DNA from 4 places in the Peribacillus aracenensis genome. Region 3 is predicted to be linked to each of the others. Evidence: riboswitches for the same ligand, from Rfam matches in the RefSeq annotation. Region 3 holds a riboswitch; each other region holds the start of a gene.
The links. Region 3 has a riboswitch for thiamine pyrophosphate ahead of tenA (thiaminase II). Riboswitches for the same ligand answer to the same signal wherever they lie in the genome.
Positions count from the first base shown of each region.

Region 1: another riboswitch for thiamine pyrophosphate. It lies ahead of tenA (thiaminase II); the one in region 3 lies ahead of tenA (thiaminase II).
Region 2: another riboswitch for thiamine pyrophosphate. It lies ahead of N0M92_RS09215 (ABC transporter substrate-binding protein); the one in region 3 lies ahead of tenA (thiaminase II).
Region 4: another riboswitch for thiamine pyrophosphate. It lies ahead of thiC (phosphomethylpyrimidine synthase ThiC); the one in region 3 lies ahead of tenA (thiaminase II).

Region 1 covers NZ_JANZMJ010000011.1:57,920-65,590, reverse strand. Annotated here, with positions in the region: gene N0M92_RS13090 (acyl-CoA dehydrogenase family protein) at 1-691, shown strand, start outside; gene menB (1,4-dihydroxy-2-naphthoyl-CoA synthase) at 839-1,639, shown strand; gene N0M92_RS13080 (AMP-binding protein) at 1,658-3,295, shown strand; gene N0M92_RS13075 (SDR family NAD(P)-dependent oxidoreductase) at 3,348-4,094, shown strand; TPP riboswitch at 4,229-4,357, shown strand; gene tenA (thiaminase II) at 4,493-5,176, shown strand; gene N0M92_RS13065 (ECF transporter S component) at 5,191-5,775, shown strand; gene N0M92_RS13060 (ABC transporter ATP-binding protein) at 5,786-7,243, shown strand; gene N0M92_RS13055 (energy-coupling factor transporter transmembrane component T family protein) at 7,260-7,671, shown strand, end outside.
Region 2 covers NZ_JANZMJ010000006.1:208,888-216,558, forward strand. Annotated here, with positions in the region: gene N0M92_RS09190 (NAD kinase) at 90-890, shown strand; gene N0M92_RS09195 (TatD family hydrolase) at 926-1,696, opposite strand; gene N0M92_RS09200 (ABC transporter ATP-binding protein) at 1,712-2,455, opposite strand; gene N0M92_RS09205 (ABC transporter permease) at 2,439-3,221, opposite strand; gene N0M92_RS09210 (thiamine-binding protein) at 3,218-3,502, opposite strand; gene N0M92_RS09215 (ABC transporter substrate-binding protein) at 3,514-4,518, opposite strand; TPP riboswitch at 4,653-4,762, opposite strand; gene N0M92_RS09220 (protein-glutamine gamma-glutamyltransferase) at 5,053-5,880, shown strand; gene rarD (EamA family transporter RarD) at 5,950-6,879, opposite strand; gene N0M92_RS09230 (amidohydrolase) at 6,960-7,671, opposite strand, start outside.
Region 3 covers NZ_JANZMJ010000001.1:160,493-168,163, forward strand. Annotated here, with positions in the region: gene thiE (thiamine phosphate synthase) at 1-341, opposite strand, end outside; gene thiM (hydroxyethylthiazole kinase) at 322-1,137, opposite strand; gene thiD (bifunctional hydroxymethylpyrimidine kinase/phosphomethylpyrimidine kinase) at 1,134-1,940, opposite strand; gene thiW (energy coupling factor transporter S component ThiW) at 1,909-2,430, opposite strand; gene tenA (thiaminase II) at 2,434-3,123, opposite strand; TPP riboswitch at 3,214-3,319, opposite strand; SAM riboswitch class I at 3,478-3,582, shown strand; gene N0M92_RS00820 (Fur-regulated basic protein FbpA) at 3,759-3,947, shown strand; gene N0M92_RS00825 (aspartyl-phosphate phosphatase Spo0E family protein) at 4,201-4,395, shown strand; gene N0M92_RS00830 (GNAT family N-acetyltransferase) at 4,464-4,970, opposite strand; gene N0M92_RS00835 (GDSL-type esterase/lipase family protein) at 5,188-5,889, shown strand; gene N0M92_RS00840 (ABC transporter ATP-binding protein) at 5,941-7,671, opposite strand, start outside.
Region 4 covers NZ_JANZMJ010000021.1:13,896-21,566, forward strand. Annotated here, with positions in the region: gene N0M92_RS19090 (glycerophosphodiester phosphodiesterase) at 1-820, shown strand, start outside; partial or broken gene N0M92_RS19095 (zinc-dependent alcohol dehydrogenase) at 978-2,107, shown strand; gene N0M92_RS19100 (hypothetical protein) at 2,439-2,891, shown strand; gene N0M92_RS19105 (histidine phosphatase family protein) at 3,126-3,659, shown strand; gene N0M92_RS19110 (HAD family hydrolase) at 3,829-4,617, shown strand; TPP riboswitch at 4,733-4,847, shown strand; gene thiC (phosphomethylpyrimidine synthase ThiC) at 4,983-6,764, shown strand; gene N0M92_RS19120 (hypothetical protein) at 6,787-6,957, shown strand; gene N0M92_RS19125 (spore coat protein) at 7,418-7,671, shown strand, end outside.

The DNA.
Region 1 (7,671 bases), on a different contig from region 3:
TGGAATAAGTTTAGCTATGTGTGGAGATGCCTTTGTTTTATTTGCAAAGACGGAACCTGAATGGGGAAATCGTGGGATAAGTGCTTTCATGGTACCTGCCGATATTCCGGGTGTAGAATGTAGAGGGTACACGGACATGGGGAATATCCCCATTGGAAGAGGTTCGATATATTTAACAAATGTCGAGATTCCGGAAGAGTATATGATCGGTCTTCAAAATAAAGGGTTTTCCCAAGTGATGAATGGGTTCGATTTAAGTCGGCTGTTAATAGGTCTGCAATGTGTGGGCACCGCTTCCCAAAGTATTGATGAAACCATCGAATATGTAAAAATCAGGCATTCATTTGGTAAACCGTTGGCGACATATCAAGGGGTCTCCTTCCCCCTTGTGACCCACCATACCCAATTAGAACTGGTTAAGTGGCAAGCCTACCGAGGCCTTTGGCTTCGTGACCAAGGGCTGAATCATAGTAAAGAATCGGCTTCCGTTAAGTGGTTAGGTCCTAAATATAGTGTAGAAGCTATCCATGAATGTTTACTGTTGAATGGTCATTATGCTTATACGAAGGAAATGCCTCTTGAGCAACGCTTGCGTGATGTGATTGGGTTGGAAATTGGTGATGGCACTGCTCAAGCCAATATGATGGTCATTGCAAAGGACATTATAGGAAAGGAGTTCCGTTCTCATTAATCCAATGGATTGGTATTTTTGCATTCTGTTGAATACGAAGAAACTGAAATTATTCACAGTCGTATTGGGTACCGATTAAGTTTGTAATTAACGGTGAAATGATGGGATACAAGGCAAATCACTAAGATAATGAAGGGAATGAAAACGATGGAATTAACAGATGTAATCTATGAAAAAAATGGTGGGATTGCAAAGATAACAATGAACAGACCTAAAGTTTATAACGCTTTTCGTGCCAGAACCATTCAGGAATTAATTTGGGCTTTCCGGGACGCTTGGGATGATAATCGTGTTGGTATCGTGATTCTGACGGGAGCAGGTGAGAAAGCATTTTGTGTAGGTGGAGATCAAAAAGAAAAGGGAGAAGAAGGAGGATATAATCATTCGGGTGGTTTAGGAGGCGGAATGGGACTGGAAATCGAAACGCTGCACCAAACGATCCGCAACATTCCTAAGCCGGTCATTGCAGCGGTTAATGGGTTTGCCATCGGAGGCGGGCATGTCCTGCATGTCATTTGTGACCTCACCATTGCTTCTGACACGGCAAAATTTGGCCAGAGTGGGCCAAAGGTCGGTAGTTATGATGCAGGTTTTGGTTCAGCTTATTTAGCACGAATTGTCGGAGAAAAGAAAGCAAGGGAAATCTGGTATTTATGTGAACAATATTCTGCACAAGAAGCAAAAGAAATGGGACTTGTGAATAAAATCGTTGCCTCGGAACAATTGCACGAGGCAGCAGAGGAGTGGGCAAGAAAGATCCTTGATAAGAGTCCTACTGCGCTAAAAATGCTCAAATATTCCTTTAATGCAGATAGTGCCAACATTCAAGGGATTTCTCAACTATCGATGGGCAGTTTAGCGATGTTTTACAATACAAAAGAATCGGAAGAAGGAAAAAATGCCTTCCTAGAAAAGAGGCCTGTAGATTTTAAAAAATTCAGAGGTTGATGAGGGGGATGAAAACTGGTGAAATTGGAGACGATTTTGACTCAGGAGTATGTGGGGGAATTTAAAGGCGTTTGGCCGAATCGTACCATCTTGGATTATTTGAATGATGCTATAGTAAAGCATCCAGATAAGATGGCTATTATCGATAAAAAAAGTAGTTTTACTTACAAACAGCTTGGTAAGTTGGTCGATCGGGTCGCTTTGGGTCTCTTGCATATAGGATTGGGTAAGGGGGATGTTGTCTCTTTTCAACTGCCTAACTGGAATGAATTTATAATCATGCATTATGCTGTTACAAGAATCGGTGCCATTAGCAATCCATTGATACCAATTTATCGAGATAGGGAAATTGGCTATATGGTTGGGATGGCAGAATCTAAAATGATTGTTGTACCAGAGTATTTCCGTGGGTTTTATTACCCTGACATGATTGAAAGACTAAGTCATCAATGGCCATCAATGAAACATATATACGTGATGGGTGACAGAGCGCCGAATGGGATGAAACTGTTCTCCTCTTTATTTGAGGAACCTTGGGAAGACCGGATGGATTCATCCATTTTGGATGAAATCACACTTGACCCCAATGATGTGACTGAAATTATCTTTACCTCGGGAACCACAGGAAGTCCAAAAGGAGTTATGCATACCCATAATACTCTTTGTATATCAACGAATTATTGGATTGACCGCTTACATTTAACATCCGATGATGTTCTTTTCATGGCGTCAACGTTCGCCCATCAAACAGGTTTTGGTTATGGAGTTAGGCTCCCTACACATATTGGAGGTACGGGAGTCTATCAAGACATTTGGAATCCGAAAGAGTTTATTGAATGGGTAGAGAGGGAGAAAATAACGTTTACGGCCGGAGCTACTCCTTTTCTGCAAGATACGGTTCAAATGGAGGGGATAGAAAGGTATGACCTTAATTCGCTACGAGTCTTCGTAGCTTTAGGTGCCCCGATTCCCAGGCATTTAGTAAAGGAAGCCATGGAAAAAGTCCCGTTCAAAATATTGTCAGGGTGGGGTCAAACGGAAGATGGCTTGGTAACCTTGACGAGACTTGAAGATCCAGAAGAAAAACTGACGAATACCGACGGAACTCCGTTTCCGGGAATGGAACTAAAGGTCGTAGATTTTGAAGGGGAGGTCTGTGCCCCGAATATAGAAGGCTCTTTATTAGTAAGGGGTCCGGCTCTTTTTGTCGGCTATTTTAAACGGATCGAGGATACTTTAGCTGAATATAGTGACGGATGGTTCATTACCGGTGATCGGGCATTCATTGATGAAGAAGGATATATTCGAATTTCTGGAAGAAACAAAGACATAATCATACGTGGCGGTGAAAATATTCCAGTCGCTTATGTAGAAAATGTATTGTATGAACACCCGGATATTTCTAGCGCTCAGGTTATTGCAGTTCCAGATTCCCGTCTTCAGGAAAAAGCATGTGCATGTATCAGCATGAAAACGGGGAAGAGCCCGATCACGATGGATTCCATGCAGGAATTTCTCTCGCAAAAGGGTTTGGCCAAACAATATTGGCCTGAACTTCTTGAAATAATGGATGACTTTCCTCGTACGGCAAGCGGGAAAATCCAGAAATTCCGGCTCCGGGAAATGATAAATGAAAAGTTAGTCGACAAGATATAAGCAGTTTAAATAAATCCATATTGACTAAATGGTGAAAGTGGAGGGAAATACGATGAATAAAAGAATCGCATTTATTACCGGTGCCGGAAGCGGAATCGGCAGAGAGATTGCAAAAAAATTGGCTTCTTGCAATTTTAACATCATCGTGGCTGATATAAATCATAAAAATGCTGAGGAAACGGTTTCTTTAATCGAAAATTCGGGTTTTGAAGCTAGGGCGATCCATTGTGATGTAACCAAATTAGAAAGTGTTAAAAAGGCCGTTGAAGAAACAGTGAATCATTATCATAAAATAGATATATTGGTTAATAATGCAGGCTGGGATAAGGTGGAACCTTTTTTAAAAAGTGATCCTAGCACTTGGAAAAGGATTATCGATATTAATTTACTTGGGCAGATCCATACTTGCAAGGAAATTTTACCTCTCATGATTGAAAATGGTTACGGAAAGGTAGTAAATATTGCATCTGATGCAGCTAGAGTAGGATCAAGTGGAGAGGCAGTTTATTCGGCTGCTAAGGGAGGGGTGATTGCCTTCACAAAAACGATAGCAAGAGAAATGGCACGTCACAAACTAAACATCAATTGTATTGCACCAGGTCCAGCAGATACACCTCTATTTCAAGAAATAGGCTCGTATAATGAAGGTATAGCAGGTGCCTTGGAAAAAGCGATTCCTTTTCGCCGGCTAGCTCAACCAGAGGACATTGCCAGTGCTGTTGCCTATTTCGTTTCGGAAGATGCAGGGTATATTACGGGGCAAACACTTTCCGTAAATGGTGGATTAACTATGGTCTAATCAATATAGTTGGGTGGTTATGCAAGATTGAAAGGCTAGTAAACCTAAAGCATTAGGTTGAAAATTTTTCTAAAACGTTTGACAATTGGATTTATCGTGTTAATATAAAGGCAAATGAAAATAAAATATACAATTTGTACCACTAGGGGTGCTTTATAGGTAAAAGTTGATTTTACCGCAGAAGCTGAGATTAGAGTATGACTTTAAGACCCTTAGAACCTGATCTGGTTTATACCAGCGTAGGGAAGTGGGGTCTGGAACGATACGTTTCTGTATTTTTTCAAGTACAACCACTTTCTTTACGTTTAAGAAAGTGGTTTTTTGTTTGCAAAAAAAAGGGGTGATAAAAGTTTTTTTCTGTAAGATTCATTGAAAAATACTATTTGGAGGTAATGGACATGAAGTTTTCAGAGGAAATCCGTCGGGAAGTTGATCATATTTGGGAAGCTAGTTTTAATCACCCGTTTGTTGCAGGAATAGGAGATGGCACATTGCCATTGGAATGTTTTCGTTTTTATGTCATGCAAGATGCCTATTATTTATCTCATTTTGCCAGGGTTCAAGCTTTAGGGGCAGTCAAAGCTACAGATTTACATACAACAAGCAGGCTTGCCGGCCATGCACAAGGAACATATGAAGCAGAGTTGAAGCTTCATGAGAATTTCTCTGAGAGATTAGGCATCACAAAAGAAGAAAGGGAAAATTTCAAACCCGCCCCGACCGCTTATGCTTATACTTCCCATATGTATCGTGCAGCTTATTCGGGACATTTAGGTGATGTTATTGCAGCCATCTTGCCGTGTTACTGGCTATATTATGAAATAGGTGAAAAGCTGCAAGGTTGCATACCCGAAGAGCCGATTTATCAAGAATGGATAGCGGCGTACGGAGGAGAGTGGTTCCGCACTTTGGTGGAAGAACAAATTGCGAGGCTTGATGAGATTGCTGAAAAAGTAACGGACGAAGATAAGGAGAGAATGAAAGAGCATTTTATCCTTAGCAGCCAATATGAATACTCATTTTGGGAAATGGCTTATCGTTTAGAGACATGGCCTGTGCACCAGGAAACACTGGAAGTATAAAGGAGAATGAAATAATGAAAAAAGGATTGAAATTAACGGATATATTAGTCACGATCGTGATTTCGGTAGCATTTGGAATCGTTTATATCCTTTGGGGTTCGATTTACTATTCCGCTAAACCATTAGGATTACATCTGGATCAACTTATTTATGGAATGTGGTTTATAGCTGGTCCCGTCGCCTTTTTAATTTTACGGAAACCGGGTGTGGCACTTTTGGCGGAGATTGCTGCAGCTTCCGGGGAATTCTTTCTAGGTTCTCCTTGGGGGCTGACCGTACTGTTATATGGGGTGGTCCAAGGTTTGTTCGCGGAACTGGTGTTCATGGCGTTCAAATATAAAAAATTCAATATTTCGGTGGCCGTTTTAGCTGCGGTAGCTTCCTGCCTTGCATCCGTACTAATGGATTTTGCATACGGGGAAATTGGTGCGCTATCTACTTGGAATCTATCTTTATTCATGATAGCGAGGTTTGTGGGTTCCATTTTCTTTGCAGGTATGACTGCCTATTATCTAGTTAAAGTCCTGGAAGCGACAGGAGTAACCAATCTTGTTCGTCCGGTTTCAAATAAAGATTATGCAGAACTGGATCAAAATTAGGTTGAGGGCCATGGAACCAATCATTTCTGTTGAGAAGTTAAGAATGAAATATCCCGGTGATGAATCTTTGATTTTCAAGGACCTATCCTTATCGTTTGATAAAGGAGAAAAGGTACTATTGTTGGGACCGTCAGGATGTGGTAAGTCCACTCTTTTGCAAGTGTTAAGCGGATTGATTCCGAATTCCATCGAAGTCCCGATGATAGTTGAAGAAATGAAATGCCCTTCTTCATGGGGGTATGTTTTTCAAGACCCTGATAGTCAGTTTTGCATGCCATTTGCCGATGAGGAAATCGCCTTCGTCCTTGAGAATCTTTCCGTCCCTAAAGATGAAATGAAAGGGAAAATCCAATATCATATCCGTAAAGTAGGATTGAACCTAGGCCATACAAGTATAGAAACATTATCAGGCGGGATGAAACAACGTCTGGCAATCGCTTCAGTATTGGCCCTTGAACCAGAAGTGATATTTTTGGATGAACCAACCGCCATGCTTGATCCAGAAGGAACAAAAGAAATCTGGGACTTGTTGAAGGAAGTTGGCCGAGACAAAACGGTTATAATCGTCGAGCATAAAATTGACCATGTTTTAGAATTCATCGATCGAATCGTGCTTTTTAATGATGACGGTCAAATCATGGCTGATGGTCCAAAAGACACCATTCTTTCACAATATAAAAATGAAATGAAAGAATATGGAATATGGTTTCCAGGTGTTTGGGATGAATATGTAAATGAGCATGCACCCATTCGTGAACACCAATTTACAGATGATTCACTCCTTATGTATGTGCAAGGATTTAGCGGTTTTCGGAATAAAGAGGAAAAAATCAAGATTGAAGAGCTGAAGGTTCGTTCAGGGGAATGGATTGTAATCAGGGGAGAAAATGGCGCGGGAAAGAGCACACTTTTGCATGCACTGATGCAGTTCATAAAAACGGATGGTAAGTATGAATTAATGGGGACCCCCATTAAAAGGGTGAAAAATCCAACAAATCATATGACGTTTGTCTTTCAAAATCCTGAGTTTCAGTTCGTTGCAAATACTGTATATGAAGAGATTGCCTATTCATTGCGGATTGACAAACGGCCTCAACAAGAAATAGATGAGAGTGTCCGTACATTGCTTAAAGTGTTCGGCCTCATGGCACATCGGGATAAACATCCGTTTCAATTATCAATGGGTCAAAAGCGTCGCCTAAGCGTAGCTGCTTCAATCGTAATAGATAAAAAAATCATTCTCCTTGATGAGCCGACCTTTGGCCAAGATTCGAAAAATACCTTTGCATTACTGGAATGGTTTGAGGAATATCGAAGGCGCGGAATAACAGTGATCATGGTAACTCATGACGATCATATTTCAAAAAACTTTGCTACCAGGATCTGGACGGTTAAGGACGGAAACGTAATAAGTGATGAAAACATTGCGCAGGCCGGATTTTTGGAGACTGAAGTTTTATCACTTTAAAAGGAGTGTCATGTAGATGAATGTTTCAAATACAGAAACATGGCTCCATAGAATTAATCCAAGCCTTAAACTTGGTGTACTGATTGTGTTATGCATCGTGGCGTTATTCATTCATGACCTGAATTATATGATGAATATCACCATTGGCGTATTACTTTTATTTTTGTTTTTTACCGGGCATTCGATAAAACGAATCTTACTTTTATCGATTCCCTTTTGTTTCATTTTTATATCCACCTCTTCCGCAATGATATTATTCGGGCAAGGTAAGACGCTCTGGTTTGAGTGGGGCCTAATATCGATAACGGAAGAAAGTTTCATGAGGGGAATACTTGTAGGCTTTCGAGCTTTGTTCTTTGCGGCCCTTGGTTTAACTTTTTCCTTAACGACAAGGCCAGTGAACTTGTTTTATTCGTTAATGCAGCAAG
Region 2 (7,671 bases), on a different contig from region 3:
AATGTGAAGCTGCATTTTGTACTGACGGCTTTCCCTTCTCGAAAGAAAAGAAAGCCCTTTCATCACCATACATACTAGGGGGGAACATGATGAACACTCGAAGGAATATTTATTTTTTCCATGCACCGAATGCAGAGATGATTAGCAAGGTAAAATACTTGTCAGACTTGGCGAAGCAACATTCGTATGAAGTCATCCAGGATTTCACGAAAGCAAACATCATCGTAAGCATCGGTGATGACGGCACATTCCTGCAGGCAGCCCGGAAAACCGGTTTCAGGGATGACTGTTTATATGCGGGCATTTCCACCACAGGTAACTTGAATATGTATTGCGATTTCCACTTGGAAGACAGTGATAAAATGATCGATGCCATGACAAAAGAGCAAATCGAGGTCCGTAAATACCCAACCATCGCTATCCAGTTGGACGATCAACCCTCCTTTTATGCCCTTAATGAACTCAGTATCCGGTCTTCCATCACCAAAACGTTCATCATGGATATCTTCATCGATCAACTCCATTTTGAAACTTTTCGCGGGGACGGAATCATCATTGCGACTCCGACTGGAAGCACCGCCTATAATAAATCGGTCAATGGATCCGTTGTCGATCCCCTCCTCCCTTGCTTTCAAGTGAGCGAGCTTGCTTCCGTCAATAATAATACCTATCGGACCCTAGGTTCCTCATTTATTTTAAGCGGTGATAAGACGTTGACCGTCCACCTTGAAGAAAACGGACCAAGCTATCCGATCATCGGAATGGACAATGAAGCACTAAGCATCAATCATGTCGAAAAAGTAAAGGTCCGGTTAAGCGGTAAAGTCATCAAGACCGTTAAATTAAAAGACAATTCCTTTTGGGAAAAGGTTAAAAGGACCTTTCTATGAACTAAAAAAGGTACCGGGTATGGTAACCGGTACCTTTAAATATGATAAAAATCTTTCGTATTTTGATAAAGGATTTCATAGACATCCTCAATCGGCAATCCTTTAATCGAAGCAATCTGACGCACACTGTCATGCATCATGCCGGGATGGGTCCATTTCCCATTAAAAACCCCTTCAAACGGCCATGGTCCATCCGTTTCAATCATCATCAGCTTAAGTGGGTATTCCGAAACCAATTCCTGTATTTCCCTCTCATAACAAACATCAGGTGTAATCGAAATGCGATAGCCCTTTTCGGCCATTCTTTCGACTGTCCGGATATCGCCTTTAAACCAATGAAAGTGTGCCTTTGTGATTTGATGCTTTTCCAAAAGGTCGCAAACGATGGGTGCATCGTCATGTACGGCATGAAGGATAACCGGCTTTTCAACCTCTTTGGCTAAGGTCAGGAACCTCTCCAGTATCGCTATATAAGCTGACTTATCAATATCGGGATTTTCCTGCCTTAAATAATAGGGCAGCCCAACCTCACCTATGGCAACCATATCTTGATGATGTTCCCGCATCCAGTTCAAAAGTTCGTTCACCTCTTCATCACCTGGGAGCGGCTGCTCTGGATGAAAACCAAAGGCAGGCTTTATTCGTGAATCCTTCAGTGAGAGCTGATAATTGTTAATCGAAGAAGCCAAATTCATGGAAACAGTCAGCAAGGATTCCATATGAACCTTTTCCATGTCAGTCAGAATCTGCTTCCGCTTAACAACGTCATACCGGTCTAAATGGATATGACTGTCGATGATCCTCAAGTTCAATCGCCTCCCTTAAGTATAAATAGTTGGCTTCAGTGCTGCATATAAGTCTCTCTTCAAATGAAAAAACTCATCACTAAGAAGCTGTTCTTCACTTCTTGGCCTTGGAAATGGAATTTCCACTTCTTTGATGACAGCAGCCGGTTTTGCTGATAACACATAGATTCGATCTGAAAGGAAAACCGCTTCATCTATGCTATGTGTAACAAATAGCACCGACCTCCGATTTTCTTCCCAAACCGACAATAGCCATTTTTGCATTTGCAATCTTGTCAGTTCATCCAAGGCAGAAAAGGGTTCGTCCAAGCACATCAAGTCCTGTGGACTTAAGATACTCCGGATGAATGCGGCCCTTTGCTTCATGCCTCCAGATAATTCATGCGGATATGCTTTTTCGTACTCTTCCAATCCGGCTTTCATCAAAAGGGATTTTGCCTTTTCTTTATCTCTGATCCCAGCGAGTTCACTTCCAAGCAAAACATTTTCCACTACCGTCCTCCAAGGTAAAAGGGAAGGCTGCTGAGGCATATAGCTGATATGGCCCTTTAAGCCATTTATCTTTTTGCCACCCAGTGAGATGATTCCCTGATCCGGCTTTAAAATGCCGCCAATCAAGTGGAACAATGTACTTTTACCGCTGCCTGATGGCCCAAGGATCGTGACAAATTCCCCATCATCCACATGGAAATTCATATTCTCCAATATATTCTGTTTACCATCGAAAGAATAGGAGACGTCTTTAATTTCCAGATTCATCCCTTTTCCCCTCCTTTCTCTTCCAAGAAACTACGTATTTCTCCAGGAAAGTGATGATTCCAAAAAAGATCAGGCTCATGCCCATGATGATGAAAATGGCAACAAACACTCGATCTGTCCTGAACGCTGAGGAAGCGAGAGTCATATAAACACCAATCCCCGATTTTGCCCCAAGCCATTCCGAAATAACCGCCCCCATTACACTATATGTGGCCGAAATTTTCAGGCCGGAGAAAATGAACGGGATCGAGTGAGGAAGTTCCAGCTTCCAAAATAACTGGTTTTTTCCCGCTCCCATCATCTTGAAGTAATGCTTAAGTTCGTATGGTGTCTGGCGAAAACCGTCCAATGATGCAACCGCAACCGGAAAAAAGCATACAAGTGATATCACTATTAACTTAGGCAGCATGCCAAAGCCAAACCAGATCACCAAGAGCGGCGCCAAAACGATGATGGGTATATTTTGTGATAGTATGAGCAGAGGATAAACCGCATCCTTCACACCTGGAAATAGGTGTAAGATTGCCGCGATCAATAAGCCGATGCAGCTTCCAATAAAAAAACCCGTCAACGCAAGCTCGGTTGTGGATATAAGGTGTCCGTAAAGAGTGCGGGCCGACTCAATTCCTTCAATGAAAATGGCCGATGGAGCGGGAAACAGCCATTCTTCGACTTTCAATAAAACTGTCACTGACTCCCATACTATCAGCAACAATAATAAAAGAAAGAAGGGAGCCCCCTTCTTCCAAATTCCCCTTCCGTTCATGCCCGATATTTCTCCGTTAACGTATCCATCGTAATCCCGCTTGGCTGATATAATATTTTTACTTGGGAAATGACATTCGGCGAACCTATTTCAATCATTCTTACATTCATTTTTTCTATCACGGCAAAAAGTTCGGAAAGCTCACCCTCCATTGTCGTTTCAAGCGGGTGAACCTCATACTTGACACCTGATTCTTCAATGATCTTGATTGCTTCATCAACCATGGGGATGACATTTTCCCCTTTAGGAATGATCTGTATGCTAATTAATGAGTTGGCCATTGTATTTCCTCCTATTTTGGTAAAAATTCATTGGTAAATGCCTTTTCAGGATCGAAATCACCTTCAAGAAGCTTATTTTCAGTCATCCAATCACTGTATTTCTTCCAAATTGCAAGCTTTTGCTCACCCCATCGCGGAGCATCATCCTGATACTTGTCTGCAAGCCACTCCTGGCTTTTCTTTACTAGTTTTGCATCAAGATCCGGTGCAGATTTGATTAACATGTCCGCTGCATCGTCTGGATTCTTGATTGCAAACTGGTATCCTTTCGAAGCTGCATGTACGAATGCTTTAACAGTCTCCGGATCTTCTTTAATCATCTTTTCATTCGTAGTCAATACAGGCGTATAGTAATCAAGCTTATCAGAGTATTCGGTTAAGTAAACCATATTAAGCTTTTCATTACGCAATTCAGCCTCAACGCCTGTCCATCCATAATAAATCCAGGCAAAATCTATATCCCTTTTAACAGAAGTGAAAAAATCCGTGTCTCCTGTATTGACTATATCCACTTTATTTACATCGGCATTTTCTTTTTTCATGAGTGAATCAATGATGGCTTTTTCAACCGGAGACCCCCAGCCACCATACGTTTTCCCTTCAAAATCCTTAGGAGTTTTAATGTTCTTTGCCTCAGGTGAAGCGAATCCCGAGGTATTATGCTGAATGACGGCAGCTACCGAAACAATCGGCACGCCCTGCACGCGGGCCTGCGTTATGCCCTCCTGGTAACTCACGCCAAATTCCGATTTACCTGAAGCGACAAGCTTATCAGCTCCGGCTTCACCTGGCATGATGATTTCCACATCAAGACCTTGTTCTTTAAAATAACCTTTTTCCTTGGCTACATACAATCCTGTATGATTTGTATTCGGTGTCCAATCGAGCACGACCGATACTTTTTTTAATTTTTCTTTTCCTTCATTTTTAGATGCTTCTTCTTTTTCATTAGTTCCGCCTGCACCGCATCCAGCCAAAAGGAACAACGAAGTTAACAGTGGCAAGAATTTATTCAAGTCATTATCCTCCTACACATCATATAAGATCCATATGCCGGAACCATAATGGGGCTCCAGGGTTTATTCAAATACTGGATGAAAAAGCAAAAAACGCCCGAAGATGGATTCGGACGTTAACATACAAAACAGAAAGTCAGTAATAATATGTTCCCTCCGCTGGCATCATCCAGATCAGGTTCAAAGAGTCAGCATCTAAAGGATGCAATCTCAGCCAGCAGTACTGGCCCCCCTACATTTCTCGCACATATGAACTTTTCTCTCTCATTATATCAATTCATGGGGAAAAAGGAATACTATTTTGCTTCTTCTCGCTAATCGGAGAGGTATTCCTGCACTCTAGGATTTCTAGCAAAACATCTTTTGGAATGAAAGTAAAAAAATTCTGCCTCTTTTCATTCCAATCATTCTCGGCTGTCACGTTCCAAATAGTCAATTCAAAGCTTGCATTCATATAATGAGCATTATATGTAAACATTTTTGTTTACCGGTTTTATAAACCGTTCATTTCATAAGTAAAAGGTGGATATGATCATGATAAAGATTAATCACAAACGGTTAGATGTCAGTCAAATCCAACCAGGAATAGCATCTGCTAAATCACTTGAAATGGTCCAATTGCTGGCGGAGGATTCCAACGTTTTTGAATATCCGAACTTTAGAATGTTTAATTTCGAGATACAACTGAGGAACCGGGTCATTGCGGCAGCTATTGCGTTGGATAAAAGTAATGCAGAATTTTCCACACTTGAGGAATCGGCATCCAATAAACAATATTGGCGCCTTTCAAAGGATGGCACCTTTACCCTTCAGCCAGGGGTTCTCCCTCATGCTGCACTCGTTGACATTTTCATAAATGGAGGGCTTTATGCTTTTGAATGCGGGACTGCAATAGTCGTCACTTTTTTAAAGGCCATTTTGGATTTGATCGGCCCTAGGAATTTCGACGACCTTTTTTCAAACCTAGTTTTATATGACTGGCACCCTCCACAAAATATGGAACTCATTGTTCATAAAGGAAGGGATTATTTACCAGGTGATTGCGTTTACTTCAAAAACCCTGATCACGACGAGGCAACTCCTGAATGGCAAGGTGAAAATGCCATATTATTAGGAAAAGACCTCTTATATGGCCACGGGATCGGGATTACCAGTTCACAGGGAATCATCGATGAATTAAATAGCAATAGAAAGCCATTCGCCACCATATCAGCATTCCTGACAAATCATATCATTTTCCTGGATAGTTCCTTCTATAGTCAATTCCAACAAAATATCCCCCGTGCAAAGTCCGATTACAGTCCTGTCAGCCTTTCCAATTGTATTGTATCAGAAATAGGTTCGAGTTTTTACCTTTCATGACCCGGGCATTTTCCCCTATACCGGCATAAAAAAATGCTTGGAGAGAAATCTCCCAGCATTTTTTGTTATTCACGCACCAATATTCCCTTTGCCTTTGAACCTGCGGGCACTTGCCTGACCCCATTTCGTTATGGATAATGTATAAACAGCCAAGGCTGACCATATGAACAAAAAGGCTAAAAGATGTGCTTTGGTAAAACTTTCATGATAGACGAATACCCCGATCAATAAAGATAAGGTCGGAGCGATATACTGAAAAATGCCAAGCATCGATAACGGGATCTTCTCCGCCCCTTTCGCAAAATATAAAAGAGGCAATGCCGTGACAATCCCGCCGCCCACCAACAGCAAGCTTGTGCTTCCCTCTGTAAAGAATTGCATTTCCGATTGGTTCATCAAGTATATCAAGTAACCCAGGGCAAGAGGCGTTACCATCATCGTTTCGAGCGTCAGCCCGATCGCCGATTCGGCCTTGATCATTTTTTTTGCCAGACCGTATAATCCGAACGTCATGGCCAAAACAAGAGAGATCCACGGGATGGTGCCGAAATGAATGCCAAGGATCAAGACTCCGATTCCTGCAAGCAGGAATGAAATGATTTGGGCCCGGCTCAGTTTTTCTTTTAAGACTATCACTCCCAATAGTACACTGACTAGCGGATTGATATAATATCCAAGGCTCGTGTCAAGGATCCGTCCTGAGTTAACGGCCCAGATGAACACTCCCCAATTAGCTGTAACAAGCAGTGACGCCGTTAGTAATGCCATAAAGAGTTTGGGATTTCCCATTATGTTTTTGACATAATCAAGAAACGCTTGCCATTTTTTCATGAACATCAATAAAACCAGCATGAACACGAAAGACCATAATACCCTCTGAGCTAAAATTTCTGTTGCACCGACTCCCTGAAGGAACTTCCAGTAAATCGGCACGACTCCCCACATCATGTAAGAAAGGGCTGCATAGATTGCCCCTTCTTTTTGTTCATCCACTTTCATAACAAGCCTTCTTTCCATTTACATTCCTTTATCTAATTCCATCTAATAATTTTGTATTTCCATTTCTTTTTTTGCAACTGTTATTTTTTATCATACATGATTTTGTCATCGATGACCGTCATGACCGCCTCTGCTTGTAGGAGATCATCCGGCGCGACAGCAAAAACATCCAGATTAAATACGGTAAAATCGGCATCGTACCCTTCATTGATCACACCGCGGCGCTTTTCCTGGCCGATTGCTGCAGCACTCCCTTTTGTATACAGTGAGAAAGCCTCGTATACGGAAAGCCTTTCGCCCATACCATATACGGTCGGGTCCTCACTGTTGATTTTCTTCCTTGTGACAGCTGCATGAATGCCCAAAATTGGATTTAATGGTTCAATGGGTGCATCCGACCCTCCCGCACAAATGATGCCCAACTTCAAATAGGTTTTCCAGGCATAGGAGGATTCCAGTAGATCGGCTGGAACCTTTTCTTCCACCCACGGAAAATCGGACGGGACGAAACCCGGCTGGATATCAAAGATTACCGGCAGCTTTGCCGCCCGCTCCAACAGCTCCGGCCGGACAATCTGCGCATGGATGAGCCGGTCCCTCTGCCCCTTTATTGGCGGGAGGGCTTCTACTGCATTCAGGACGTATTCAAAAGCGAGATCGCCAATCGCATGTACAGCAATCGGCATTCCGGCATCCCTTGCTTTTTTCACCCATTCCTGAAGCTCGTTTTCAGTGAATATCGCGACTCCATTCGTATCCTTTTGATCTACATAAGGCTCGCTCAACAGAGCT
Region 3 (7,671 bases):
AGAGTGGAGACAGATACTCCGACAATCATATCTTCAGGAACCATTTGTTTGACGACAGTCAGTGGAAGGTCATCTTGCCCAATATGAATTCCGTCCGCTGCAACCGCAAGTGCTATATCCACCCGGTCGTTGATGATAAGGGGAATGGAAAACTCGTTCAATAACTGTTTCAATGCAGAAGCTTTTTTATAAAAGGAAAGGGATGAATTGTTTTTCTCCCTAAGTTGTACGATCGAGACTCCTCCTGAAACCGATTCTGCAATGATTTTGGTCAATTTTTCCAATGCTATGGACTCTTCCGTAACTAAATACAAGCTTAAATCAATTTGGGACTTCTTCATTCATTTTCACCTCATGCATCCAGATTTCCTTATCCATTCTTGATATTGCATCGATTAATCGCACACGAAACGTTCCTGTTCCTTCATCTTTTTGAAGGTTTGCAGCAGCTAGTTCCCCTGAAATGCTCATGGTTGAGATTCCGGCAATTGCCGCAGAATAGAAATCGTCGGTGACTCCTGAAAAAGTGCCGATAAGAGCGGTGGACATGCAGCCGGTACCTGTAACATTAGTTAAAAGAAGGTTTCCATTGTCGATGATGGATGTATGTTTTCCGTCGCTGACCGCATCCTTTGCTCCGCTGACCACGACGATGCTATTCAATTTATTAGCTGCTTGTGCAGCCAGCTCTGCATGGCTAATCGCTAGTTCCCCCGAATCCACCCCGCGTGTAACGGTATCCCCACCCATCAATGAAAGGATCTCACTCGCATTCCCGCGAATGATTTGGAAAGTAACCTTACTAAGGAGCCCTTTGACCTGCTCTGTACGATAGGGGGTGGCACCAACTCCCACCGGGTCCAAAATGACCGGGATATCCATGGTATTTGCCGTCTTACCGGCAATCTCCATTGCTTCCAAGGCTTTATCATCAATCGTACCGAAATTCAAAACCAATGCATCTGCTAATTTGACCATATCCGCCACTTCTCTTGGGCTCGAAGTCATTACTGGTGAACCACCGATGGCAAGGGTGGCATTTGCACAGTCGTTGACCGTAACAAAGTTGGTGATTTGGTGAATGAGTGGTTTTCTTTCTTTTACCTTCACGAATAAATCGGCTGCAGAAACCTTCATATTAATTCACTCCGTTCTTTTTTTGAAAATGAATGAAAATGATGGACAGGTCCATGACCTTTACCGATTGAAAAGCTATTGCGTATCGCTTCAGAAATATAGGTCTTGGCCTTTTCGATCGACTCTTGCAATGGCAGCCCATTTGCCAGGTTTGATGTAATGGCGGATGATAGGGTACAGCCCGTGCCATGAGTGTTCTTTGTATGGATGCGCTCTCCCTCGATCCATTGGAAGTCAGTCCCATCATAAAAAAGATCATTTGGATTTCCTGCTGCATGGCCTCCTTTAAGTAAAACGGCTTTGGGACCCATTTCTTGTATAGAAATGCATGCTTTGTAGAAATCTTGTTCCGTTCGAATCGACAAGCCAGTAAGTACTTCCGCTTCCGGTACATTAGGGGTTACAAGTGTTGCAAGCGGAAGCAAATCCATTTTTAAGGCAGAGACAGCCTTTTCGTCGAGCAAATGATGACCGCTTTTGGAAATCATGACAGGGTCAAGGATAACGATGGCAGGCAAGAAGGTTTTAAGGGACGCAGCGACAGTTTCCACGATTTCTTTTGATCCAAGCATGCCTATTTTTACTGCATCGACAGGAATATCTTCAAAGATAGCTGCAATTTGATCTGATATGATTGCTGTTTCAATTGGCTGTACTGAACGGACTTCCATTGTATTTTGTGCGGTTACGGCTGTGATGGCAGACATTCCAAAGACACCATGTGCAGAAAATGTTTTTAAATCCGCTTGTATTCCTGCGCCGCCCCCTGAATCAGAGCCTGCGATGGTTAATGCTGTTTTCATAAAAAAACCCCTTCATATAAGTATTTTTTAGAAGTATTTTAAGTAATATGAATGCTAAAATCGCACCAGCGAATGAACTGAGCATAAAAGCCGGTAAAAAACCAAAAAGAGCAGCTTTTTCCCCCAATAGTAGGAGGGCAAGTGGATAACAGGCTAGGGAACCGAGAATACCGGTCCCGATCACTTCCCCTAAACAGGCAAATTTTAAGCTTTGTGTTTTTCGGTAAAGGATGGCAGCCAAAAGTGCACCGATCATGCTACCGGGAAAGGCGAAAATTGAACCGGTACCAGACATGTTTCTAATGATGGAAACTAAAAAAGCTTGTGTCACTGCATAAGCTGGCCCCAATAGAACGGCCGTCAGGACATTTGCCAGATGCTGAATAGGAAAGACCTTTGCAAATCCTGCAGGAATGAAAATAAATGAACTGGTCAGCGTTGTAATAGCCGTGATCATGGCAGTCAACGTCAGTTTCTTGACAGGATTCATCATCTACAGCGGCCAATCTTGCTCATTATGAACCATATCCCAAAATAAATATTCATATCGGGAAGTAACCAAAAAGTGCTTTTCTAATCTAAGAAGTTCCTTTTCTGGCATGCCTTCCGTCAATTCTTCCAACAAAGCGATCAGCCATTTATGTGCTTCCCCGAATTCAGGAGATGAATAGGACCTTATCCAATCTGCGTAGCGATTGTTTTCCAATGCTGCTCCATTTTGTTCTTTTAGTAGCAAACCGATTTCATAATAATCCCAAGCGCAGGGCAGGAGACAGGCGATCAAGTCTGCCAAAGTCCCATGCTGAGCTGCATTTAGCATATAGCCTGTATAGGCTAGAGTCGTTGGAGTAGGTTCTGTATCTTCCAATTCCTTGGAAGTGATCCCGAATTCGGAAGCATAATGCCGATGAATATCCATTTCCACTTGAAGGGTTTCATTTAAAATACTCGCAAACTTTGCCATGGTTTCGATGTTATGAGCTTTGATTACACCTAAAGCAAAGAGCTTGGAATAATCCATGAGATAGATATAGTCCTGCTTCAGATAATAGGCAAATTTCTTTTCAGGAAGCGTACCATTTCCAATTGCCTGGACGAAGGGATGTGAATGGTTCCTTTTCCAAATCTCTTTTGACCGTGCATGTAGTCTATCACTGAATGTTTCTAATTTAACATTCTCCATTGTTCATCCTCCTTTAGAATGGATCCCTTTGTTCATGAAAAAACCCCGTTCCTGAATACGGAACGGGGTAGATGGATATAGTCTGAAAATGGACGATATCATCCACTTCCCTCCGCCGGTATGAGCCGGTTCAGGTTCAAAGGGTCCGGAACTAATTCCATCTCAGTCTTAAAAAAAGACTCCCCTAGTGGTGTGAATTGTATGTAATTACTGACATCATATCAGAAAGACAAGAAAATGCAACCTACATTTAAAAGAGGGACCATTTTATGTCCAGGAAAAAAGGGAGAACCAGGTAATTGACTTTTGATGGTTATTAGGATAAAATCATGTCTACATCATTTATATATCGATTTCTTATCCAGAGAGGTGGAGGGACTTGGCCCAAAGAAACCTCGGCAGCGGACCCGTTTTGGGAACTGTGCTAAATCCAACAAGCATATGCTTGGAAGATAAGAAGAGCCGTACGGACACTGTCAGCCTCTTCTTGAATTAGAAGGGGCTTTTATTTTTGGGAAATAACGTTTAGTGACATAATAGAAAAGGTATATATAATTTGGTGAAAATAAAACAAGTTGATAAAGTTTAGCTAACTAGAAGCAGGCTCTAGGATGACTAGGAAAGGAGCCATTTACATGGCAGAATTATTTAAGAGGATCGAACAGAGGAAGGCAAAGCTTATTGAAGAGTTATTGGCCAATGGAGTATACAAAACCTCTGATGAAAGGCATCTTTATGATGCCCCATTAAAAGTACTTGAAGATGAATATAAGATTGTTATAAATAAACCAAATACCGAGTCACCTTCTGAATGGATGACATAGTAAACGATGGACTATAGTTTGGGTTCTTGGATAAGAGATATGATGTAAGCATTCACAGTCTACACTAGTGGATGCTTTTTTGCGTTTAATAGAAAATGACACAAAATATACATAATTACAGGATTAATAGTCATTTTGTCACATTTATCCTTTAAAATAACACATTTAATTTCCGAAAAATAGTTGATTTTAACTAGTAGATTCATTATGATGAAAGTGTAAAAAAATTGAATAAATGGGAGGTGGCTATATAATGCCTTGCCTTAAGGTAACTATAGAAAAAATAGAAGAGAAAAGAAAAGAAATGATCAACTTGGCAGCAATTTACGGCTTATCAAGTCTGCTAACTGTTCAAGCCAGTCAAGAATTGGATACGCTATTAAATGCGTTAACAAGTAAAAGAGATTGTGAACATTTTTACCTCCAGAAAGCATATAGGTATTTTTAAATTAGCCAATTCGCACTCGATTAATATGAAAAAGCTACTGCTCAAGGCAATAGCTCTAAAGAATGATATTACATATCGACACGTTTACCAAGAATGAGCAAATCCCGCTCGATCCCATCCAACTCGGCAACTTGAGGTAAATGTGCCCATTCTTCAAACCCGAATTTGGAAAAAAGCTTAAGGCTTGGTGTATTGTGGGCGAAAATGAAACCCAATAGAGTCTTAACACCTAATTTTGGACTCCATTCAATTGCCTTTTGAATCGAAATTTGTCCGATTCCTTTTCCCCGGAAATAATCATCTATATAAATGCTGATTTCGGCAGTGGATTTATATGCCGGTCTGCCATAGAAGGATTGAAAGCTCATCCATCCAGCAGTTTTCCCTTCTATAGTAATGATAAATAGCGGTCTACTTTCTGAATGATGTTCCTCAAACCATTTAACCCTCGATTGGACGGATACAGGCTCCGTATCTGCCGTGACCATTCTTGAAGCAATTGTTGAATTATATATTTCAACAATTCTGGGCAGATCGGATAGTCCTGCCTCTCTAAACTCTATGAGCTCTTCCATGATTTAAACTCCTAACTATCATTTATTCAATCTCCAGAATGAAGGGTAATCCCATATTTTGTTTAAGGGATGGTGAATGACACCCAATTCATTGAAAGTTTTATATTATCATACACTCTTGAATCTTTATCTGACAATTTTTTTATGTTAAGACTGTAGATTTTTGGGGTATGTAAAAGATTAAATACTTCTAGTAAAGAGACAAGAGGAGAACCAAATGAAAAAATTGGCAGGTTTATTGATTATAGTACTCGTTATATGTTTTGCTGCGTATGAATTTCAGGCCTCGGAGTCGGAAGAGGTGCAAAGGGTGATGGCTTTTGGAGATTCATTAACCTATGGAAAAGGGGATAAGGATGGGGAAGGATATATAGAAGGCCTTGAGGATGAATTGAATAATCCGCAATCGGAACAAAAAGTGAGTTTTTGGAATTACGGTATAAAAGGCCAGGAAACGGATGGGGTGATGAAACAGCTTGATGATTACCGCATTAAAACGAAACTTGATGAAGCCGATACTTTCATCGTTTTTATTGGAACGAATGACTTGATCAATAGTAACGGAGGGGACTTGGAGAAAATAAGTGACCGAAAAATCATTGAAGGAAAACGGGAGTATATCAACCATCTCAAAAAGATTACATCAACCTTGATAGAGGCAAACGATAAGGCGGATATTCTGGTAGTAGGACTATATAACCCAATTAAAGACAATCAAAAACTTGAAAAGCACATTCGTGATTATAACCTGTCAATAAAGGGAATAGCGGATAAAGATAAAAGGATGTTATTCATTCCTACAAATGATCTTTTTGAAGATAAAAAGAAAACAGAGTATTTCAGTGATAAATTACATCCGAATGAAAAAGGGTATCAGCTCATTGCGAACCGGGTTTTGGAAAGTTATGATTTCAAATGAAAGCAAAATGCACAGGAAGGCTTCCTGTGCATTTTGCCCTCTAAGAAGTAGCTAGGAATTTGATATCGCTTTAAGTTGAGGGAACTGCAAGTCATGGAGTTGCTTGTATCTGCCGTCGTTTTGCAATAATTCTTCATGTGTTCCTTTTTCATGAACCTGCCCTTTTTCCAGAACGATAATTTGATCCGCATCATGAATGGTCGATAAACGATGTGCAATTACTATTGAAGTCCGGTTTTTCATTAAACGTGACAATGCTTGCTGGATCAAATGTTCGGATTCTGTATCCAAGGCCGCCGTTGCTTCATCGAGAATGATGATTTGCGGATTTTTCAAAAGTGCCCTAGCTATGGCAATGCGCTGTTTTTGTCCGCCTGAAAGCTTGACTCCGCGCTCTCCAATCTGAGAATCATAACCATCAGGAAAGGCACTGATAAAGTCATGCGCATTTGCCGCTTTGGCGGATTCGATGATTTCAGCATCTGTAGCATCAAGTTTGCCATACACGATGTTATCACGAATGGAGCCATTGAATAAAATGATATCCTGGGAAACAATCCCCATTTGTCCCCGTAATGATTTTAGTGACACATCCTTGATATCATGACCATCCATTTTAATCGTGCCATCTTGCGGATCATAAAATCGGATCAAAAGGTTCGTGATGGTCGATTTTCCAGCGCCAGAGGAACCGACCAGAGCAGTTACTTGACCAGCTTTCATGGACAGGCTTAAATGGCTGAGGACAGGTACACTCTCATCATACGCAAAATCAACACATTGAAATTCGATTTTCCTTTTTATGTAAGGTAGTTCGATGGCATTTTCCTTGTCACTTATTTCAGGTTGGGTTTCCAATATTTCAGTTATCCGCTCAAAGGCCGCAGCTGATTGCTGGACAATGCTGATGACCCGGCTAAAATTGCGAACGGGACTCTGCAGTAACCTCAAATAGGCGAGAAAGGCCACGATTAACCCTATTGTGAATTCGCCTTCCATCACTTGCCAAGCACCGAACACAATGACTGCTACAAGACCGATATTGTTCAATAAATCAATTATCGGTCCGAACATGGAGCGTAGCCGAACGGACTTAAGGTTTGCAGCCATATTTTCCTGATTACGCTCCGCAAACTTCCTTGATTCGAATTCTTCATTTGTAAAAGATTGAATGAGCCGCATTCCCGAAATGGAATCCTGTAACTGGTTGCTGACATCTCCTGCGGAACTTTGCACAGACCTAAATGACAGCCTGATGCGTTTCCCGAATGCCCTTGTGATATAGAACATGAAAGGGAATGTAAAAAGAAGGACAATGGTCAGCTTCCAGTTAATGAAAAGCATATATACCGCCACGGCAATGAAAGTCACCGTGTCAGTCAAGACTTGAAGCATGCTTGAAGAGATGAGCTGCTGCAGTAAATTGACATCATTGGTCAACCGCGACATTAAGTCACCAGTACGGTTTTTATCAAAGAATTTCATATCCAGTGTTTGAATATGGTCATACATGCTATTCCGTATATCCGTAATAGCCTTTTGACCGACCTTGGAAACGATATAGCTGTTAAAGTAGTTCAGTAAAGCCAATAAAATGGCAGCACAAAGAATTCCTGCGCCAATCCAGATTAACGAGTCATATCTTTTTTCGGGAATGATTGTATCAATCGTAAACTGCGTCAACTGGGGGATGGAGAACTCAAGCAATGAAATGAAAAGCATAATACATAAAACCAAAGTGCAAAACTTCCACTTCGATGGGACCCGATTGAACATTTGTTT
Region 4 (7,671 bases), on a different contig from region 3:
TATTTATGAGAAGAAAATCGTGAATATTGCACATCGGGGAGCTTCTGGCCATGCACCTGAACATACCATTCCCGCTTATCAATTGGGAGAACAAATGAAAGGTGACTACATAGAAATCGATCTTCAGATGACCAAGGATGGAAGATTGATAGCCATGCATGATGAAAAGGTGGATCGTACAACGAATGGTACAGGTCTGGTGAAGGATTTAACGCTGTCAGAAATCAAGAAATTGGATGCCGGTTCATGGTTCAATGAACAAAATCCGCAATTGGCAAAAGAGGTATATGAAGGGGTAAAGGTTCCCACTCTTGAAGAAGTCTTTAAGAAGTTCGGAAAGCAGGCCAATTACTATATCGAAACAAAGTCCCCTGAAGTATATCCAGGAATGGAAGAAGAACTTCTGCAGGTTCTGGAAGAATATAAAATGGTGGATTCAAAAGGCCGTACCAAGAATGTATTAATACAATCGTTCAGTAAAGAAAGCCTTATGAAGGTTCATGACATGAATCCAAAGTTACCGCTTGTGCAACTCTATTCTTATAAGAACCCAGCAACCATTTCCGATGAAGAATTGGAATCCGTTAAGGAATATGCAATTGGCGTTGGCCCGAACTTCAATAAGGTTGACGGACAATATGTGAAGATGGTTCGCAGTCATGACCTTCAATTCCATCCATATACAGTAAATAATAGAGCGGATATGAAAAAGGCTCTTGAATGGGGTGCAACGGGGCTGTTCACTAATTATCCTGATGTATTCAGCGAGGTACTAAGAGAGTACAAACATGATAGTCACAATGAAAATGGGAATTTATAAGGTTACTAAATAATTGCTTTATATGTGAGTCCCGGTTTTTCCGGGGCTTTTTTTGTATTGAAGGGCATTTGATTAGTGGGGAAATTGGGTGGTCTTAGGCTTAGTGGTCTTTTTTGACGGTATATCAAATGTATTAAAAATATTTTAGGAGGTTGATATGAAAGCTGTCACTTTTCAAGGAGCAAAAGAGATACAGGTAAAACAAGTTGAAGATCCGAAACTGCACAAAAGGATGAAATCATCGTCCGAGTGACTTCAACGGCTATTTGCGGATCCGATCTCCATATATATCAGGGTGCTTTGTCCACGCATAAGGATTATGTCATTGGCCATGAACCGATGGGCATCGTTGAAGAAGTGGGTCCGGAAGTAACGAAGGTGAAAAAAGGGGACAGGGTTGTCCTGCCATTTAACATTTCTTGAGGGCACTGTTATTATTGTGAACATGATATGGAGAGCCAATGTGATAATTCCAACCCAAATGAAGCGGTGGATACAGGCGGATACTTTGGTTTTACGGAACGATATGGGAACTATCCAGGCGGGCAGGCAGAATATTTAAGGGTCCCATATGGAAACTTCATGCCGTTTGTCATACCAGAGTCATGTGAACTTGAAGATGAAGCACTATTGTTCATGTCCGATGTGCTGCCAACCGCATATTGGAGTGTAGAGAATGCTGGCGTCAAGAAAGATGATACGGTAGCGGTAATTGGCTTGTGGGCCGATTGGCTTGATGGCTCAGAAGTTCGCTTGGATGAAAGGCGCAAAAAGGGTCATTGCAATCGACAATCTTCCTTATAGGCTCAATAAGGCAAAACAGATGAATAAGGTTGAGGCGTATTCGACGAGTATAACGATATGGGCAGCTACATTAAGGAAATCACTTCAGGCGGGGCTGATGTGGTCATCGATGGGATGGATGGCAAGAAACCAACGATCGAGGCGATTGAGCAAAAGCTGAAACTTCAGGGCGGAACGTTAAGCGCGATCGAGATTGCACTTAACGCCGTACGTAAATTCGGTACGATCCAACTGACTGGCGTATACGGACCCAAGTATAATATGTTCCCATTAGGCAATTTATTTGAAAGGAACATTAACCTGAAAATGGGGCAAGCACCAGTCATTCACTACATGCCAAAGCTTTTTGATGAAATCACGGATGGAAAGTTCGACCCTACGGAAATCATATCTCATAAAGTCCCTCTCGAAAAAGCGAGTGAAGCTTATCAAATTTTTAACGATCACGAAGATGGATGCATTAAAGTGGTGTTAAAGCCTTAATCTTAAGCTTATAAAAATTCCAATGCATGGAGATGCATTGGGATTTTTGGATATGTTCGCAAATAGGTAATGGTGTATTATGGATAAACGTATAAAATGGGTGTGAAATATGAATGGTAATTATGCCTTTGAACGGAAGAAATCAGGATTACACTGATTTTTTCCGGAAATGTTACGATTGACCCTTCAGATGATGAAGGAGCATATGACTCAAAAAGAAGAGTTGATTTAATAATTAGATGCATTGCCAAGTGAACTTGAATAAGGGTTTTGGGTAATGAGATGGAGTATTTTTATTATATAATAATAGTGACAAAAGGAGGATATATGGATGGTATATAATTCGGCAGCAGAACTTTGTGAAGGGTTTGGGTATCCGCCCGTTCACGTTAAATTGACGATAGAGATCGTCGATAAGAGATTGGGACCTGTAACGGCGGAAGCAGAGATTGCCATCAAGCCTGTTAAGTCAAAGGAATATCTAGAAGTATTGGTGGAAGAATTGGAATCTGAGCATATCTTTGCTGATGAAAATGGCAGTATCTATGGCAGCTTCGGCATCGATCAAAGTATCCAGATATATGATGAAGTCCTGGCTACAATTCCGTTCGAAGAGTTAATAGGAAAGGAAAATTGGAAAGAGATAATTGAGGAATCAATCACTGTGGATAAGCTAAAGGAACAACTGAGGAAATCCCTCAATGATTATCAATTCAGTGATTTAAGCGGGAAATATAAATTCAGGAAAAGATGTACGATAACGGAACTTCAATTCATAGAATAAACCAAAACTGGAGAAGGCGAAATGCTTTCTCTTTTTTTGATGCCATCATAATCAAAAGCTGATAGTGAGACAATCCGTAAGAGTTTTTAAGCATACACAATGTCAAGAAGAGATCAGTAAGGTTTTTTATGGTTGCAACATACATTTTTTTATGGTTTTACATAGGGTAATATATTGATAAGGACTTTTACAAGAAAACGAAATGTATATTTTAAAAGTTAAAAAGGAGAATATATGAAAATTGGTTTGGTACGGCATTTTAAGGTGGCACATGAATTTCCCACTGGGAGACCTGTTACGGCGGATGATATGAGGCAATGGTTTGAGGACTATGATGCAGCGGATATCATTTACGGAACGACTTTGTTTGGTGTGGAGGAATGGCAGGAATGCTATTGCAGTGATATGTCGAGAGCTGTCAAGACAGCGGAACATATCTATCCAGGTACGGTTCATCGGATGGAGGAGCTGCGGGAAATACCTTCCCCTCCACTTAAAGGAAAGGTTAAGCTGCCGTTCATCCTTTGGGCCATCTGGATCCGCTGCTGCTCGGTAATCAACAAGCAGACAAGGGCGGAAATTAAGATCGCTGAGCGAAGGATCAATAAAGTATTGGATGAGGTCTTAGCAAAGGGGGACAGGGATGTTCTGATCGTGAGTCATGCCGCCCTCATGGTATATATGAGGAAAGAGCTGATACGACGGGGGTTCAATGGTCCAAAGTTCAAGATTGCCAGTAATGGAAAGCTTTATGTATTTAAAAGATGATAAAGGGAATATATTAGGTTTCCTACCAGAAAGGGTAAGTCATTTTTGCTTATTTTAAGAAAGAGGAATTCATTTTCCGAATAGTTATTCTTTTTTTATTGGTTGTGGTTTATTATTGTAATAGTGTAATTTCTACGAATTCAATAATAGGGAAAGAGGGGTGGACATTTTGCTGAAGGCAGTTTTTTTTGATTTAGATGATACATTACTTTGGGATCAGAAAAGTGTAAAAGAGGCTTTTGTGGCCACATGCGAAGTGGCTAAGGAGAAATATGGCCTGAATGTCGACGAGTTTGAAGAGGCTGTGCGAAAGGAAGCACGTGAGCTTTATTCTTCTTACGATACATATGCATTCACTAAAATGATCGGAATTAACCCATTTGAGGGATTATGGGGAAACTTTCAGGATGATCATGATGAATTCCGGAAGATGGCCGGGATTGCACCGGCTTATCGGAAAGAAGCGTGGACGAGAGGTTTGAAGGCATTAGGGATCGATGATCCGGAATTTGGGCTTGAACTGGCAGAACGTTTTCCGGCCGAGAGACGCAAAAAGCCATTTATCTATGAAGAGTCCTTCCGTGTTCTCGATGAATTAAAAGGGAAGTACAAATTGCTATTGCTTACGAATGGATCGCCTGAACTGCAAAATACCAAACTTGAAATTACGCCTGAACTGGTTCCTTATTTCGACCAAATCGTGATTTCAGGCGCTTTTGGACGAGGTAAACCAGATGCCTCCATTTTTGAGCATGCTTTGGAAATCATGGAGCTTGATAAGGATGAAGTATTGATGGTCGGAGATAATTTAATGACCGATATCCTTGGAGCATCACGGGTAGGCATAAAGTCAGTTTGGATAAATCGCCATGATAAGGAACGGAATGAAGTGATTCCAACCTATGAAATCAAGCATTTAGAGGAGCTTTACCCAATTCTTGAGAGCTTGGGGAATTAATTAATGGCCCTCTCCAAATAACAGATTTTGGAGAGTTGTAATGAAAATATTAGGTCTTTCAAATTATTTACAGAATGAAAAGGGTGATATATAGTTACCCTGTAATCAATTAAATTATTCAGACTAGGGGTGTCCAATAAAAGTTGGGCTGAGAGAGAAGCGCTTAAGCTTCTTAACCCTCAGGACCTGATCTGGTTCATACCAGCGTGGGGAAGTTAGAATCTACTAAACAATGACATTTCAACTGGTCATTTCTGTAGTCATACTAACGTTAGCCGGGTCTTAAATATGAGATCTGGCTTTTTCGTGCGAAATGGATTGGATTTTGTCCTTTTTAAATGAACTTAAAAAGGAGAAATGAAATCATGATGAGTAATTCTGTAAATGACATGAACGTTTCAATTATGTCCAGTTTTGCCGGGAGTAAAAAAGTGTATGCTGAAGGGTCTAGACCTGATATTAAAGTACCTATGCGTGAAATTAAGCTAAGTCCGACTACAGGGTCATTCGGAGAAGAAGAGAATCCGCCTTTACGAGTTTATGACACAAGCGGTTTTTATACGGATTCAGATTATCCCATTGATATTCGTAAAGGACTGGCCCCGATTAGACGAAGCTGGGTTCTGGAACGGGAAGATGTTGAAGAGTATGATGGCCGTGAAATAAAGCCCGAAGATAACGGGTATAAAAAAGTTGAGTCACAATCCAATGCCGAAGTTTTTCCGGGATTGAACAGAAAACCATTGCGTGCAGTGAAAGGGAAAAACGTAACCCAGCTCCATTATGCCCGTAAAGGTATCATTACTCCAGAAATGGAGTTCATTTCGATCAGGGAAAATGTGGCCCCTGAGTTTGTAAGAGAAGAGGTAGCTAGCGGGCGGGCTATCATTCCGGCAAATATTAACCATCCTGAAAGTGAGCCCATGATCATCGGACGTAATTTTCATGTGAAAATAAATGCGAATATTGGGAATTCGGCTGTCAGTTCATCGATCGAAGCTGAAGTGGAGAAAATGACTTGGGCTACACGATGGGGTGCAGACAATATAATGGATCTTTCCACCGGGAAGAATATTCACACGACCCGGGAATGGATTATCAGAAATTCACCTGTGCCAGTTGGGACGGTTCCGATATATCAAGCATTGGAAAAAGTGAATGGAGTCGCGGAGGATTTAAATTGGGAAGTTTTCCGGGATACATTAATCGAGCAGGCTGAGCAAGGTGTCGATTACTTCACCATACACGCTGGTGTCCTTTTGCGATACATCCCCATGACAGCCAAGCGAGTTACGGGAATCGTTTCCCGAGGGGGCTCCATCATGGCACAATGGTGCTTGGCCCACCACCAAGAAAGTTTCCTCTATACTCACTTTGAAGAGATTTGTGAAATCATGAAAGCATATGATGTCTCTTTCTCATTAGGTGACGGCCTTCGTCCTGGATCCATTGCAGATGCAAACGATGAGGCACAATTTGCTGAATTGGAAACACTTGGGGAACTGACGAAGATTGCTTGGAAGCACGATGTTCAAGTCATGGTGGAGGGCCCTGGTCACGTACCGATGCATTTGATTAAAGAAAATATGGATAAGCAGCTGGAAGTCTGTCAAGAAGCACCATTCTATACCCTGGGACCATTGACAACGGATATAGCTCCTGGATACGATCATATCACTTCTGCGATTGGTGCTGCCATGATTGGATGGTTTGGAACTGCCATGCTTTGTTATGTGACACCGAAAGAGCATTTGGGACTTCCGAATAAAGAGGATGTTCGGGTAGGGGTCATCACTTATAAAATTGCGGCCCACGCAGCTGACCTTGCTAAAGGCCATCCGCATGCAAGAAAACGGGATGATGCCCTTTCGAAGGCTAGATTCGAATTTCGTTGGAGAGATCAATTCAATCTTTCCCTAGATCCTGAAAGGGCGGTCGAATATCATGATGAAACTCTACCGGCTGAAGGTGCCAAAACTGCCCATTTCTGTTCAATGTGCGGCCCGAAATTCTGCAGTATGAGAATCTCCCAGGACATCCGTGATCTGGCGAAGGAAAAGGGTCTGGGTTTTGAGTCGGTAATCGATGAAGGGCTTAAAGAAAAAGCGAATGAATTCAGGAAAACGGACGGGGAAATCTATCAATGATTCCGACGAGAGGGAGAATTCGATGAATCGGGTAATCCAGATAAAAGTTGAAATGAAACAGTTGGAAACTCAATTGGAACAGCTGAAAAGAGAGCTGAACATTTTTCGGGAGAATTGTAATCATGAATTTGTACAGAATGACTATAGTCAGCAATGTACAAAGTGCTACTTAATCGAAAGTCTGCAATGGTAGTGATGCCTTAATTGTCCTTTCATTATCTAATCCCCTTAATCATGTTGGGGCATTCAATCACAAAGTCAACATGATTAAGGGGATATTTTTATGCTCATTCATTAAAACAAAGTTGGAAAATATAAATGCTGTTTAATACTTAACAGGTTATTCCTTGTAGCCATTCTTGATAACATTCATCACAGAGCATTTCATTTCTATCCATGTCAGTAACTTGAAACGTTACGGCATGGATTTTTTTCTTCCGTTTCATCAGTACAATAGAAGCATTTTATGTGTCATTAGAAATCCTCCCATTGAAATAAATGTGTTTATAGTTTAAAACGTCACGTTTTTTTTATACAGAAAACATGTCTGCAGCTTAATTGGTCTTCTTGGAAGAGTTTAGAGTGAATAATCCAGTTGGGGTTCAACATACTAAACTTGTTCGCATCATTGATAAAACGAGGAGGGAAATACAATGCAAAACCAATATCAGCAAGGTCAAGTACACCAGAACATGCAAACGGGTGCCATTCCCCCACAAATGAATCACGGTGGTCACGAAGTATTCGATGTACATGAAGTGTTGTCGGGAACGATTGGTACTTTAAACACGTATACTCTTTTGCGTCAGCATATCAAGGATCAGGAATTACTTGACATCTTGGATCGTCAATATCAGTTCATCCAAGATGAATATAATATCTCATTGGAGTGCTTCCAAACGGGCCA